DNA from 3 places in the Lysinibacillus sp. FW12 genome. Region 1 is predicted to be linked to each of the others. Evidence: riboswitches for the same ligand, from Rfam matches in the RefSeq annotation. Region 1 holds a riboswitch; each other region holds the start of a gene.
The links. A riboswitch is a leader RNA that binds a small molecule or an ion and turns the genes downstream of it on or off. The one in region 1 is predicted to bind cobalamin.
Positions count from the first base shown of each region.

Region 2: it holds a riboswitch for cobalamin, as region 1 does, so the genes downstream of both, SJW71_RS12920 (ABC transporter substrate-binding protein) here and SJW71_RS09815 ((2Fe-2S) ferredoxin domain-containing protein) in region 1, are expected to answer to the same signal.
Region 3: it holds a riboswitch for cobalamin, as region 1 does, so the genes downstream of both, SJW71_RS12930 (hypothetical protein) here and SJW71_RS09815 ((2Fe-2S) ferredoxin domain-containing protein) in region 1, are expected to answer to the same signal.

Region 1 is NZ_CP139094.1:1,924,347-1,928,607, forward strand. It holds gene cbiQ (cobalt ECF transporter T component CbiQ) at 1-235, opposite strand, end outside; gene SJW71_RS09805 (energy-coupling factor ABC transporter substrate-binding protein) at 241-513, opposite strand; gene SJW71_RS09810 (energy-coupling factor ABC transporter permease) at 515-1,261, opposite strand; cobalamin riboswitch at 1,406-1,589, opposite strand; cobalamin riboswitch at 1,834-2,016, shown strand; gene SJW71_RS09815 ((2Fe-2S) ferredoxin domain-containing protein) at 2,163-2,534, shown strand; gene cobJ (precorrin-3B C(17)-methyltransferase) at 2,539-4,209, shown strand; gene SJW71_RS09825 (sirohydrochlorin chelatase) at 4,225-4,261, shown strand, end outside.
Region 2 is NZ_CP139094.1:2,510,173-2,514,433, forward strand. It holds gene SJW71_RS12910 (S9 family peptidase) at 1-767, opposite strand, end outside; gene SJW71_RS12915 (precorrin-3B methylase) at 840-1,517, opposite strand; gene SJW71_RS12920 (ABC transporter substrate-binding protein) at 1,577-2,572, opposite strand; cobalamin riboswitch at 2,699-2,885, opposite strand; gene SJW71_RS12925 (GTP-binding protein) at 3,068-4,261, shown strand, end outside.
Region 3 is NZ_CP139094.1:2,514,466-2,518,726, reverse strand. It holds gene SJW71_RS12945 (hypothetical protein) at 1-315, shown strand, start outside; gene SJW71_RS12940 (phBC6A51 family helix-turn-helix protein) at 300-704, shown strand; gene SJW71_RS12935 (hypothetical protein) at 1,537-1,848, shown strand; cobalamin riboswitch at 1,954-2,137, shown strand; gene SJW71_RS12930 (hypothetical protein) at 2,366-3,088, shown strand; gene SJW71_RS12925 (GTP-binding protein) at 3,550-4,261, opposite strand, start outside.

The DNA of each region.
Region 1 (4,261 bases):
CGAGACTCGTCAGCAAGAAAAAAGCTGGTAGTAATAGTAATTTAATATAGTATTTAAGCGGGATTTTCGCACCTATAATGATAAAAGCACTCATTACAAAAAATGTAATGAGTGAAAGACCTTCATCTTTCATGATAAGCGTTACTAGAAGTAGTCCAAGTGAAAAGATCATTTTTTCAAGTGGATGAACGAACGCTAGCTTATTGAGGTAGGCATATTTATCAATGAGCAACATGTTGGTTAACCTTCTTTATGTTTGCCGCGCATATAGCCAATGAAGTAGCCAATAAAACCAGCACCAATAGCGGCTTGTAGGACGAATAATAAGCTTTCGATTTCACCACTTGGCGGCTCCCATAAGCTGTCGAACCACGGTTCATATTCTGCATCGATTTCTCCAATAGCAGCTTCTGCTTCTCCATCAGCACCACCAAATTCTGCTCCTTTTTGGATGAACAGTGGGATGATGGCTAACAGCACTACAATCACTAATAGCAATACATTACGTTTCATTTTAATGTGCCTCCTTTGTAGAGAAAACACGTAAAGTTTTTAATTCGCTGACATTGTATTTTTTCAAGAAATTCATCACAATGACTGTTAAAATTCCTTCACTAACGGCTAACGGAATTTGTGTTAAGGCAAAAATTCCTGCGAACTTTGTAAAGGATGCCATAAAACCTCCAACCTCTGAAGGGAAGGCTAGTGCTAGTTGGACAGAAGTCACAATATATGTACCTAAGTCACCAAGCATAGCGGCAAAGAAAACGGCAAGTGAAAATGACAACCCTATTTGTTGAGCCCCTTTAAAAACAAAGTAAGCAATAAACGGACCGACAATAGCCATAGAAAAGGCATTGGCTCCTAAAGTAGTGATACCACCATGCGCTAATAGTAATGATTGGAATAATAACACAATCGTCCCAATGACACTCATTGCTAAAGGTCCAAATAAAACTGTTCCAAGTCCAACGCCAGTTGGGTGGGAGCAGCTCCCGGTAACAGAGGGGATCTTTAAGGCCGATAGCACAAAAGCAAAGGCTCCTGAAAGCCCTAAGAGCATTTTTGTTTCAGGGTTTTCTTCCATTGTTTTTCGAATGGAACGCAATCCTAGAATAATAAAGGGAGTCGTGATGACCCACCAAAAAATGGCCCATTCAATGGGTAAAAAGCCTTCCATGATATGCATAGCAAAGGCCCGGTTTGGCACGATTAACAAGGCCAATAAAAAATAACTAAGTTTCCACCATGAAAATGTCAAAAGCTTTCCTCCTAACGATTAGTTTTTTAAGAATGTAGCGTGCGTAAAATAAAAAAGCACTTCTCCGCTGCTGGAAAAGTGCATAGCTAAAAAAAGCAAATCATTCTCATCTGCTAAGCCGCACACCTATCCTCGTAGGTTGAAACGATCACCTTTTTTTCGGCAGGTCTCCTGGCTCTAGTTCAACACTTTATAGGTCTTCCCATCATTGGACAGTGACATTATCTATAAAGCTCCCTATTACAGTGGCGGGACCGCGCCGGATTCAAACCGGCTTCCCTTTTAAGTAAAATGGCAAGCATTTTACACCGAAAAAACATAAAGTTGTGAGATTTCACGACAAAGTGTAACATAAATTTCCATAATTGTGCTAGATTTTTTTATATAAAAATTTTTAATTGCATATCCATATAGAAAATTTAGATAGAAGTAAGGAGAACTTAGTTTTTTAAAGAATAAGATTCGAGCAAAATTGATAAATTTGTCATAAATTTTTAAAGAAATATTGAAATTTTAAAATAATAAGATATGATAGAGACAGTTTTCTAAACAATTGAAGAAGATAATAAATTTCATATAAAACGTCAATAAGTGCTCGAATAGCTCGAGATAATAGGGAAATTGGTGAAAATCCAATACAGCCCCCGCTACTGTAATAGCTGATGAATTCGCAGGTACCACTGGTGAAAACTTGGGAAGGTGCGATAGTAAAATGAAGCTTAAGTCAGGAAACCTGCTTATTTGATTGTGCATGCAAACTTTTCGGAGGGAGAAGTTGAAGCGAGAGCGAGTACCTGTATTTTATTCTATTCGTTTTTATTTGGCTTCTACAAAACCTTTACTCTTCGTTAAGAGTGAGGGTTTTTTCTTTTTCCAGAAAGCAAATGAGGGGAGACAGAAGATGACAACATGGAATTTAGAGGGGATGAAAACACATCTCTTTATTTGCAATGGCAGTAGCTGCATGAGAAAGGATGCTGAGGAAATTACCTTAGCCATTCGAGATGAAATACAGCGACAAGCACTCGATCAGGAAATACATACGACAAGAACGCGCTGTAATGGACGATGCAAGGATGCTTGTGTAGTCATCGCCTATCCACAAGGAAATTGGTATCGAGTGCCATCAACAGAGCATGCAAGAATACTCGTACAAGATTTACATCATGAATCATTATACAACGAACATGTCTTTACACTTCGGGAAGGTACATTACAGCGTACAGCACAAACGACAGCCATTAAAGGGATCGAAAAGGTGAAAGAGGGGTAACAGCATGGCGCAAAAAGGGAAAATTTTCGTAGTGGGCTTTGGACCTGGAGATTTTAAGCATATTACGACACGAGCAGTAGAGGCTTTACAACAAAGTGATATGATCATAGGCTATAAAACCTATGTAGAGCTTATTCAAGATTTAGTCAGTGCAAAGTCTATTGTCAGTACCGGAATGACAGAAGAGGTATCACGTGCTCAAGAGGCTGTTCGTCAAGCAGAATCAGGCAGCATCGTCTCCGTAATTTCGAGTGGGGATGCTGGCGTCTATGGTATGGCGGGATTAGTGTACGAAGTGTTAATCGAATTAGGCTGGACAGAAGCTACAGGCATTGAAGTAGAAATAGTTCCTGGTATTTCAGCAATCAATTCATGTGCTAGTTTACTAGGGGCTCCGATTATGCATGATGCTTGTACCATTAGTCTGAGTGATCACCTAACACCATGGAATTTAATTGCAAAGCGTGTCGAGGCTGCTGCAATGGCTGATTTTGTTATTGCTTTATACAATCCTAAAAGTGGTAGGAGAACAAGACAAATTGTAGAAGCACAACGAATTCTCTTAGAATATCGCTCGCCAGACACACCAGTAGGACTTGTAAAAAGTGCCTATAGAGAACGTCAGGAAGTGACGATGACAACATTAGCAGAAATGCTCGAACATGATATTGGTATGCTGACAACCGTGATTATCGGGAATTCATCAACATTTTTCTATGATAATAAAATGATTACGCCACGTGGCTACCAGCGTAAATATACACTTGGGGAAGAAAAACAGCCATTACGACCACATCAGCGTTTACGTGAAGAAAATGAGCCGTGGGCAATGAACCAAGAGACAGGGACTGCACGTGATGACTTTGCAGCAGACCCTAATGCTGGCCGATTTAATAAACCCAGTGTAGCGGCTACGCCTCGGCCGAAAAAAACAGCGCTTGAAATGGCAACAGCGGCACTCGCCATGGTGAAAGGAACAAGTGCAATTAAGGTCACGCCGCCGAAGCTTGTGCAGCAAAAAATAGAATCTATTTTTGAGCTAGCAGTAAGTCCAGGGGTAGCCAATAAGTTTTTCACACCACAGCAAATGATGACATTAGCAGAGGTGGTTGGAGAAGAGGGCACGATGGAATATACGCCAGACCATCAAATCCACTTAAAAATTCCGACGACAGAGCCTGAACGCATTACAGAGAAATTACAGGAAGTAGGCTTTTTATTAGCGCCTATTGGGGATGTCCTGTCATTGAAGGCTTGTGATTTTTGCTACGGTGAAAAGGCTGATTCCATTCCATATGCGGAAGAAATACAAGAAAAACTAGGCGGCATGTCCTTACCTAAAACATTAAATATTGGCTTCAATGGCTGTGGTATGGCCTGTTATCGAGCTGTATTTGATGATATTGGCATCGTCTATCGTAAAAGTAAATTTGATGTTTTTATTGGAGCAAAGCCAGTCGGTCGTACGGCTCATGCAGCGCAGCCAGTTGTAGAAGGGTTGGAGCCTGAACAGCTACTCCCACTTATTACAGACATTATTGAAGAATATAAAGCAAATGCTCATCCAAATGAACGCTTGTTTAAATACTTTAAACGTGTGAAAAAGATACTGCATTATACGTATCAAGATATGTCTTCCAAAATAAAAGTAGAGCCAGCTCCGTGCGGCGACTAGGTAAGGAGAAAAGAGATGAAAGCGATTTTATTTGTCGGCCATGGGAGCCGTT
Region 2 (4,261 bases), 590 kb from region 1:
CGACTATTCGGTGACCATGAAGTTTGATAATACATGCCTGTTCCTTGCGTAAGCTGGCGCGTCTCTTTTGTCTCTACATTTAATAAGAAAATATCGATATTAAATGAGAAATCTAAATCCTCCGCTTTATCTGCTAAATACGTAAGATATTGTCCATTTGGCGACCATGTATCAAGATGGAAATGTTCATTTCCTTCCGTCACTTGCTCAAGCTCACCCGATTCCAAATCGACGATGGCAATGTGGGTAAACTGCTCCAAATCCAAGAACCCACCTGCATCTGATTTATGTTTCATCTTGTCTATTTCGAGAGGCTTTACTTCTTTCTCCTCTTTCTTTTCATCCTCCACCTTGTCTAAGATAGATTCATCCTTCCCTAGCTTAACAGAAAAGGCAATTTTCTTTCCGCACGGTGACCATACAGGAGATGACGCACCATTTTTACAATGTGTCACTTGTTTTGCCTCACCCCCCGCTTTTGACAAAACATAAATTTGGGGCTGCCCCGTTCTCGTTGACAAAAAGGCAATTTGACTGCCATCCGGAGACCAAACAGGAGCACTTGTTCTATCCTCTCCAAATGTCCATTGCTTTGGCGTTCTATCCTTCAAGTGTATGTAAAATAAATTGGATATATAGTCTTTTTTCTTTTCATCAATACGCGTCTCTACATATATTACCTCAGTGCCATCAGGTGATAGCTGGGGATCTGCTACCGATTTTAAGTGATAAAGATCTTCTGGTTGAATTCCTTGTTTCGATGTCATGTTCTTACTCCTTTGGATTTGTAATTTTTATTGCCTTATTACAATACTTCGACACCCTAAGTAATATTCCTGCTATTTAATAGAATCTTTTACTATTTCCCAATATTCAGTGGATTTTGTTCTACGATAAAATTTATAAAAGGGCTCATGAGGACGTGCATACTCCTGATAAAGGCTTATAATTTGTAGCACAAAGCCTTCAATCTGTTCTACCCCTACCCTTTTTGCGAATAATGTGCCAGCCTGTGCCTTTGCCCCCATCGGTATAGCCCCTAAATAAACATCAAAGCTTTCGTTTTGATAAACGAGTCCTATATCATCAAAAGATGGGTTATAGCAGGCAGAGGCACAGCCATTCACGTTAACACGCACTCTCGAAGGGACCTGAATCCTCTCTAACGTATGATAGAGCTGTTCTGTAATATGCACTGCCTCCATTTTTTCACCATCACAAAAATCACATGCCTTCATGACGATACTAGGTCCTGCTGGTGCGATATGTAGACCCGCTTCCTGTAAGGCTTGAACAGCTTGTGCGGCAGCACTCGTCGGGACGGATACTAAAATACTATAAGAAGCCGAATACTTAATTGCCCCCTTTTCTCCAACAATCTCGGCTATTTTTTGAAATTGTGCTGGCGTGTAATGCTTATTAATAATGCCAGGACTGACAGCTAAGCGTGTAAATTCGCCTTGTTGGCTAAGTGTTTCGAAGGTTTGATCTGGTACGTTTTTTTGAAATGCATTCATGGATATCTCTCCTTATGAAAAAGGAGCTAGCAAAAACGCTAGCTCGGATTGTTGTTAGATTAAAAATTTTCAGGATAGAAGCCTTTTGCTAAAATTTCAATCGCCTCTGCTGCTCGAACTCCTTCAGATGCTCCTGATAGCGGAAGAATAACAAAGCGCTCATTTTTAACAGCTTCCATCTCCTTCAATGCGGGATCATTTTTTAAGAATTGAATCTTTTGTTCTGCTGTTGTTTCACCGTAATCAATGACAACCACCACCTCTGGGTTACGGTCTACTGCATCTTCTTTTGATACGGTTGTCCAGCCGGATTCCACATCACCAAAAATATTTTGACCACCAGCGATGGTCACTAGCTCATTCATAAAGTTTTGACCAGCTGTAAAGATATCCTTTTCACCGCTGTCAAACACTAACACACGTAAATTTTCATCATCTTTCGGTAATTTCGACTGTACGTTTTCTACGTCTTTCGTCATTTGCTCAATTAAGGCTTCTCCACGATCCTCCACCCGGAAAATCTTCGCGATATTGCGAATATCAGTGAAAATATCCTCTAATGTCGGCTTTGTCATATTGGAAGCTGTATGTAAATACGTATGAATCCCTAATGCCTCTAGCTCTTCCGGAGTTCCTACGCCCTTTTCACCAAAGCCACTTTTCCAGCCTGCATATAAGAAATCCGCCTCTGCATCAATTACTTGCTCCTTCGTTGGATATTGATCTGAAAGCACAGGGACCTTATCGTAAGCTTCTTGTAATGGCTCATAGATTGTATCATCTAAGTAAGCTGTTCCTACCATGGAATCCTCTAATCCTAATGCCAGCATGATTTCCGTTACATGCTGATTTAAACTAATCGCTTTTTTTGGTGCTTCCTTGTATGTTTGCGTTGTATCATTATTTTCGATCGTTACTTCTGTTGTTGCTGTCTCGGACGGCTCAACCTTTTCACCCTGTTCTGCAGACTCTTTGTTGTCCGTTGCATTACAAGCGCCTAAAACAGCTACTAAGGCAATGACCATGATGAGCCATAAACTATTCCATTTCTTCATGTCCTAATCTCCTTTGTTATGAATATAGTTTTGAGGGCATAAAAAAACCCTCTTGTCGCCAAGAGAGAAGCATAGTGAAAAAATGGTATGGTCACCTTTATCACTATCCCCATCCTCGTGGTTCTTAGTTAACTGTTCATATTGGCAGGTATCCTGGCTTAGGTTCATCATCTATACGCCTTCCCATAGCTACACTACAGTGGCACGTTGTATAGACTCCCCATTTACAGTTGCGGGACAGCATCGGAATTACACCGATTTCCCTTTTAAGCAAATGACAAATGCCATTTGCACCAATACATTTTATAATGGTTAATACTATTGATAGACTAGCAGAAGAAGATTAATCACGCAATGAGGAACATGGCGTGACATCCATAATCCCCATTATATTAGCACTATTTCGACATAAAGACGAACTATTTTACAAGAAATATTTCTACGAGAATTCTGTTACAATGGGAAGATAGCACTGGATAGAAACGAGGATTGGTTATGTACAAAACAATTGGTGTACTTGCCCATGTCGATGCAGGGAAAACAACATTTTCTGAGCAAGTACTTTTTCATACAAATAGTATTCAAGCCCGAGGCCGTGTCGATCACCAGGATACCTTTCTCGATAATCATGAATTAGAGCGCAAGCGTGGCATCACCATATTTGCCGAGCAAGGTCGCATGAACATCGGCGATGATACATACACGTTAATTGATACACCAGGGCATGTCGATTTCTCCCCTGAAATGGAGCGTTCCATTCGAGTCATGGATTACGCCATTATTATTATCAGTGCAGTGGAGGGCGTGCAAGGTCATACAGAAACAGTATGGCAGCTGTTACGTAAATATCATGTCCCAACCTTCTTTTTTATCAATAAAATCGATCGTGAAGGGGCCAACGTAGAGGCAGTCATGAAGCAGCTACGTAAAGATTGCTCACCAGATGTCTTGTTGATCGATGAACCGCTTCGAGCAGATTATCTTTCTAGTAGTATGATGGAATGGCTGGCAGAGCGAGATGAAGAATTACTCGATGCCTTTTTGAATGAATCGTTGGAACATGAACAATGTCTAGCACAGCTAAAGGACATGATTACAAGTGAATGTGCTTTCCCTTGCTTTACAGGCTCGGCCTTAAAGGATGAGGGCATTCAGGAATTTATTGCCCAGCTTCCTTTATTAACCGATACTCATTTTGAACAGGATGCACCGTTTCAGGGAGAGGTTTTTAAAATACGACACGACGGCCACCAGCGTTTAACCTTTATGAAGGCCATGCAGGGGTCCTTACATGTGCGGGATGAATTTACCTTTGGCGAGACAACAGAAAAAATCACAGAAATTCGCCTTTATAATGGCAATCGCTTTGAAACCGTTCAACATGTTGAAGCGGGTGAGATATTTGCTGTTAAAGGGTTAAGTCAGGCAACTATTGGAGACCGCATTGGCAGTACTACACAATCGCAGCCGTACGAGCTCGTCCCAACCTTACAGGCAAAGGTACAATATGAAGGCGACCAACATATTAAAGAAGTGCTACAAATTTTTCGTTTGTTAGAAGCGGAAGAGCCTTCATTGCGTGTTCTCTGGCAGGAAAAATTCCAGGAAATCCACGTGCATATAATGGGCGTTATTCAGCTAGAGGTACTTGTTGAGGTATTACAGAAGCGTTTTTCATTAGTCGTTTCT
Region 3 (4,261 bases), 590 kb from region 1:
ACGGCAAAGGAAATTGTAGCATTGGGTGAACTAGAACGTGTTAACGATTGGTTAGGGTTGCTAAAGGTTGCGAGAGAAGCAAAGGATTTAATACTGGGTTCTACGTGTACACTGATAGCCGATATCTTACGTATCGCTACAAATGGTAATAGTAGAATGCACTACGCAAATTTAGCGGATATGCTTGTAAGTATCATTGAAGAAACACCTTATTCCGTTTATTCCGAGGATGCTTATAAAGGTGACTATGACGGGAATTTCGACCAATACTACGCTGATAAACGAGAGGAGTTAGTTAAATGGCGAGCAAACTAGAAGGTATTTTAAAAGAACTGACAGCTGATCAGGCGAAGGCTGCCGAATTGATTTATGAAAACGATCTATTACCGAAGGGTAAGCGTCGTTCTTATGTTGAAATTGCAAAGGAAATTGGCGTATCTGATCGTACATTACGTAAATGGAGACAGTTACCCGCAATGTTAGAGTATAAGTCAGCAGTAACAGATACGTATTTAGCTGATAATCGTACACGGGTTATGCAGGCTCTTATTAACGAATGTGAGGCGGGTAATGCCTCGATGATGAAACTATACATGCAAACGATGGGTATGCTCGTTGACAAGGCGGAACTTGAGATTAAAGCGCCGACAGCCGATCCAGATGCAGTTGCAGCTAAGTTGGCGAGTATTAAAGCACGCTTATAAATAGCGATATATCAACGTTTTAGAGCGTTAAATTATTATAAATGCGGAGTTGGCTACGTGCTGGCTTCGCTCTTTTTTATGCGTTGGAATGGCGTTAGGACTTCCGTTTTATTCCGAAATACGAGGAAACATCGGGTAGAAGGCGCTGGCGCGTGTGGGTACTCGAAAACAAATCGTTATCTGACAATTTATCCGATATTTTATACAGCATTTTATGCAGTATTGTAACGTATGTGCAAGCAGAGATAGTCGAAAGAACTGTGGTATATCAACGATGTATAAGATTGTGTATATCATATTTTTGCGTAGAAGTTACAAAAGTCAGTTGTATCAACGTTTTATCGTTATTTTCAGTTTACATAATCAAGCTTATGGGAAGTTAAAGACGAATATTTATTCGTTTGATATTCATTGCGTCAATTAAACGTTGGATAACTCGAAAATCCCCCCAAGCCACCTACTTCCTACAAGTGCTTTCTGCTGTCCGATAATCGCAGACACTATTTTTAAAACAAGCCGGTTTTTTGCGATGTCAGAAGTAGCGAGAACCGTTAAATCGGATAGTTGATCGTTTCGAGTCTTCTAAGTGACGATAGTTATTAGTTTGAATATTCCTTAGATGGAAAATAAAGAATGTTATTATTCCGATTTAACTTGCGTCAGTTTTGCGTCAATACTATTTCTCCGTATTCTAACAATACCGCAAAGTTAAACCGAATAATATCGGACGACTTTCCTTTGTTTTTGTCCAATCTATTTCGGATAATTTAGCGGATATTTATAAAAGTATATTTGCGCTAGAATATCGAAATAGAAAGAGAGGTAATTAAAAATGTGGCATAGGGAAAACATTTTAACAGCAGACGTTAGAGCAGCGTTTAATTTAACCGAAGGGCAAGTGAGATCAATCGTAATGGCTATGAGAAAAAGAGTTGGAATTTTTACGACTAAAGTTGGCGGTGATTTACGTTATAATGCTCGAGAGGTAAGTGTTGTAGAGTTCGTTCGTACTAGGATGAACGAGAATTATTTACTTGATGATGCGTGTGATTTAGCAGTATTAACGCATTATGGGAAGGATGAAAACGATATAATAAAACAGTATCTACTATCTGAGTTACAAAGAATAGAAGGTAAAGAATGATAAGTTGGAAAATATTACGATATTTGACTTTAGAAAAACGCTACTTTACAATTGATTTTAGTAATCTAATAGGAATGTGGAGTACACTCGATTCCTATGACAACTAAATAGCGTGTAGTAATAGGTGTAAATTGCGTGCAATTTGCTTAAAAGGGAAGTCGGTGAGAATCCGACACTGTCCCGCAACTGTAAATGTGAGCGACTTTTCAGCATCCACTGTCTTTGGACGGGAAGGAGAAAAGAAGCGATGATCATGAGTCAGGATACCTGCCTGTTACGAGTACACACCATAAACCTACGAGGAATAGGAGGTGGCATGTTGACAAAACAGAATGCTCTGTTCGTCACAGTACGTCAAACGCCCAAAGTTCATGAAGGGGTTCATCATCGGGCTCATTCACATTTACTTCGGGTTTGTTTGGCATTGTGTGATGAAGAAAGTTAATGTAAAGGATTTCCTCAAAGAATAGGAAGTCCTTTTTTGTTTTGAAAAAATGTACGCAAAGGGGATGCACGTATGATGTATGTAGAAATGAACATTTGTAAGCAACCACGCACAGAAACAGCCAAGAAAGCGAAAACGAGAATGGCGGTTGAATCACTGATCGATCAATTATTAGCAACGAAGCTCATTCGCAATGATCGTTTCTTTGAGCAAATTTTATATAATAAAGATATTATTTGGATCCAAAATGGGGAGGTCAATGGTCATCTTTTTGCGAAGGCATCGGTAACTGATCAACTGAAAACGAAGACCAATAGCTTTATGATGTATATGCCGTCCAATCCAATTGTCTATGAGGTGAATGGGGAGCCGTACCATTTCATAACACGTATTGATTCAACACGGGCAAAGCCTAATCTTGAACGGCTGACATTCGAGCCAAAGCCTATTTTAAGTGCTGCACGAGTGAATGATTTACTATGCTCCATTGTGATGCGTTTTTATGAAACGTATATACAGGATTTAGCACCACAGCACGACAAACTCATCGCATTTGTACAGCAGGAATATGCCCAGTTTATTGAAGCGGTACAAGAATTAAATAATGATCATTTCAACTGGCATCCGCGCGGTAACGGCCATGAGCTTTTGCTGAAATTAATTGATCATTTACAACTTATCAAAAATCATCCAGGCAAAGTGTTAATTGATTTCACAAACTCGCATGACTATGTAATCGTCCAACCAGCATATTTCGTGCACAAGCCAACAAAAAAAGCAGTCGGTGCCCTATAAATATAAGCCCTCCAACCAACGGAGGGCTTATTTTAATTAAAGAATATCGCTGCTTGAGTGAAGACCCGCGAAAGGAGAGGAAACACCCGCGTTTGAGCGAAGAATACCCGCGGAAGGAGAGGAAACACCCGCGCAAGAGCGAAGAATACCCGCGAAAGAGGTAAACACCCGCGCAAGAGCGAAGAATACCCGCGGAAGGAGAGGAAATACCCGCGCAAGAGCGAGGAATACCCGCGAAAGAGGTAAACACCCGCACTAGAGCGAAGAATACCCGCGCAAGAGGTAAACACCCGCACTAGAGCGAGGAATACCCGCGGAAGGAGAGCAAATACCCGCGTTAGAGCGAGGAAAACCCGCGAAAGGAGCAAACACCCGCGCTAGAGCTAGGAATACCTGCGGAAGGAAGAATCCCTGCCGCCAAGAGCAAATCCCCACGCGAGCGGTGCCACCCAATCCCGATATTATTGGCAATGCATGGCGGCTTGTGCTTCTTGCCAAGGGACGGTGTAGCCTTTGCCTTTCGCGCAAAAGATGCTAGAGGAACTATATTCAGGGTCGGCATTTTTATCGTAGCCAATTTGTGCAATGACTTCCTCGGGGTTATGGCACACATCATAGCCGTCAAACTGTAGTGTTAGTGCGCCCTTTCCATTTGTATAGGCAGCAAAGGTTGTGCTATAGCTCATCAAAGTGGCAACGGGCGCACGTCCTGTTAGCACTACATCTGTTTCCGTCAAGATTGGGTCATCGAATGTACCCGCTGCTTGTTGAATGTCGGTCATCATGCGGCCAATAAAGTCATTAGAGGCTTTCATTTTAAAGCGATAGTATGGCTCCAGTAAGACATTCTGCGCTTGCTCAAGTCCTTGGCGTAACGCTCGGAAAGTAGCTTCTCGGAAATCACCGCCCGATGTGTGTTCATTGTGCCCGCGACCTGTCAACAGCGTAAAATGAACATCGGTTAGCGGGAAGCCTGTCAGTAGTCCATGATGCTCCCGTTCAAATAAGTGCTTTTCAACAAGTCGTTGGTTACCTACTGATAAATCATCCGCATGACAGGCATTGCTAAAAGTTATGCCTGTTCCACGTGGATTTGGCTCCAATAATACATGCACTTCCGCATAATGCTTGAGTGGCTCAAAATGGCCATAGCCTGTAACCGTTGTCGCAATT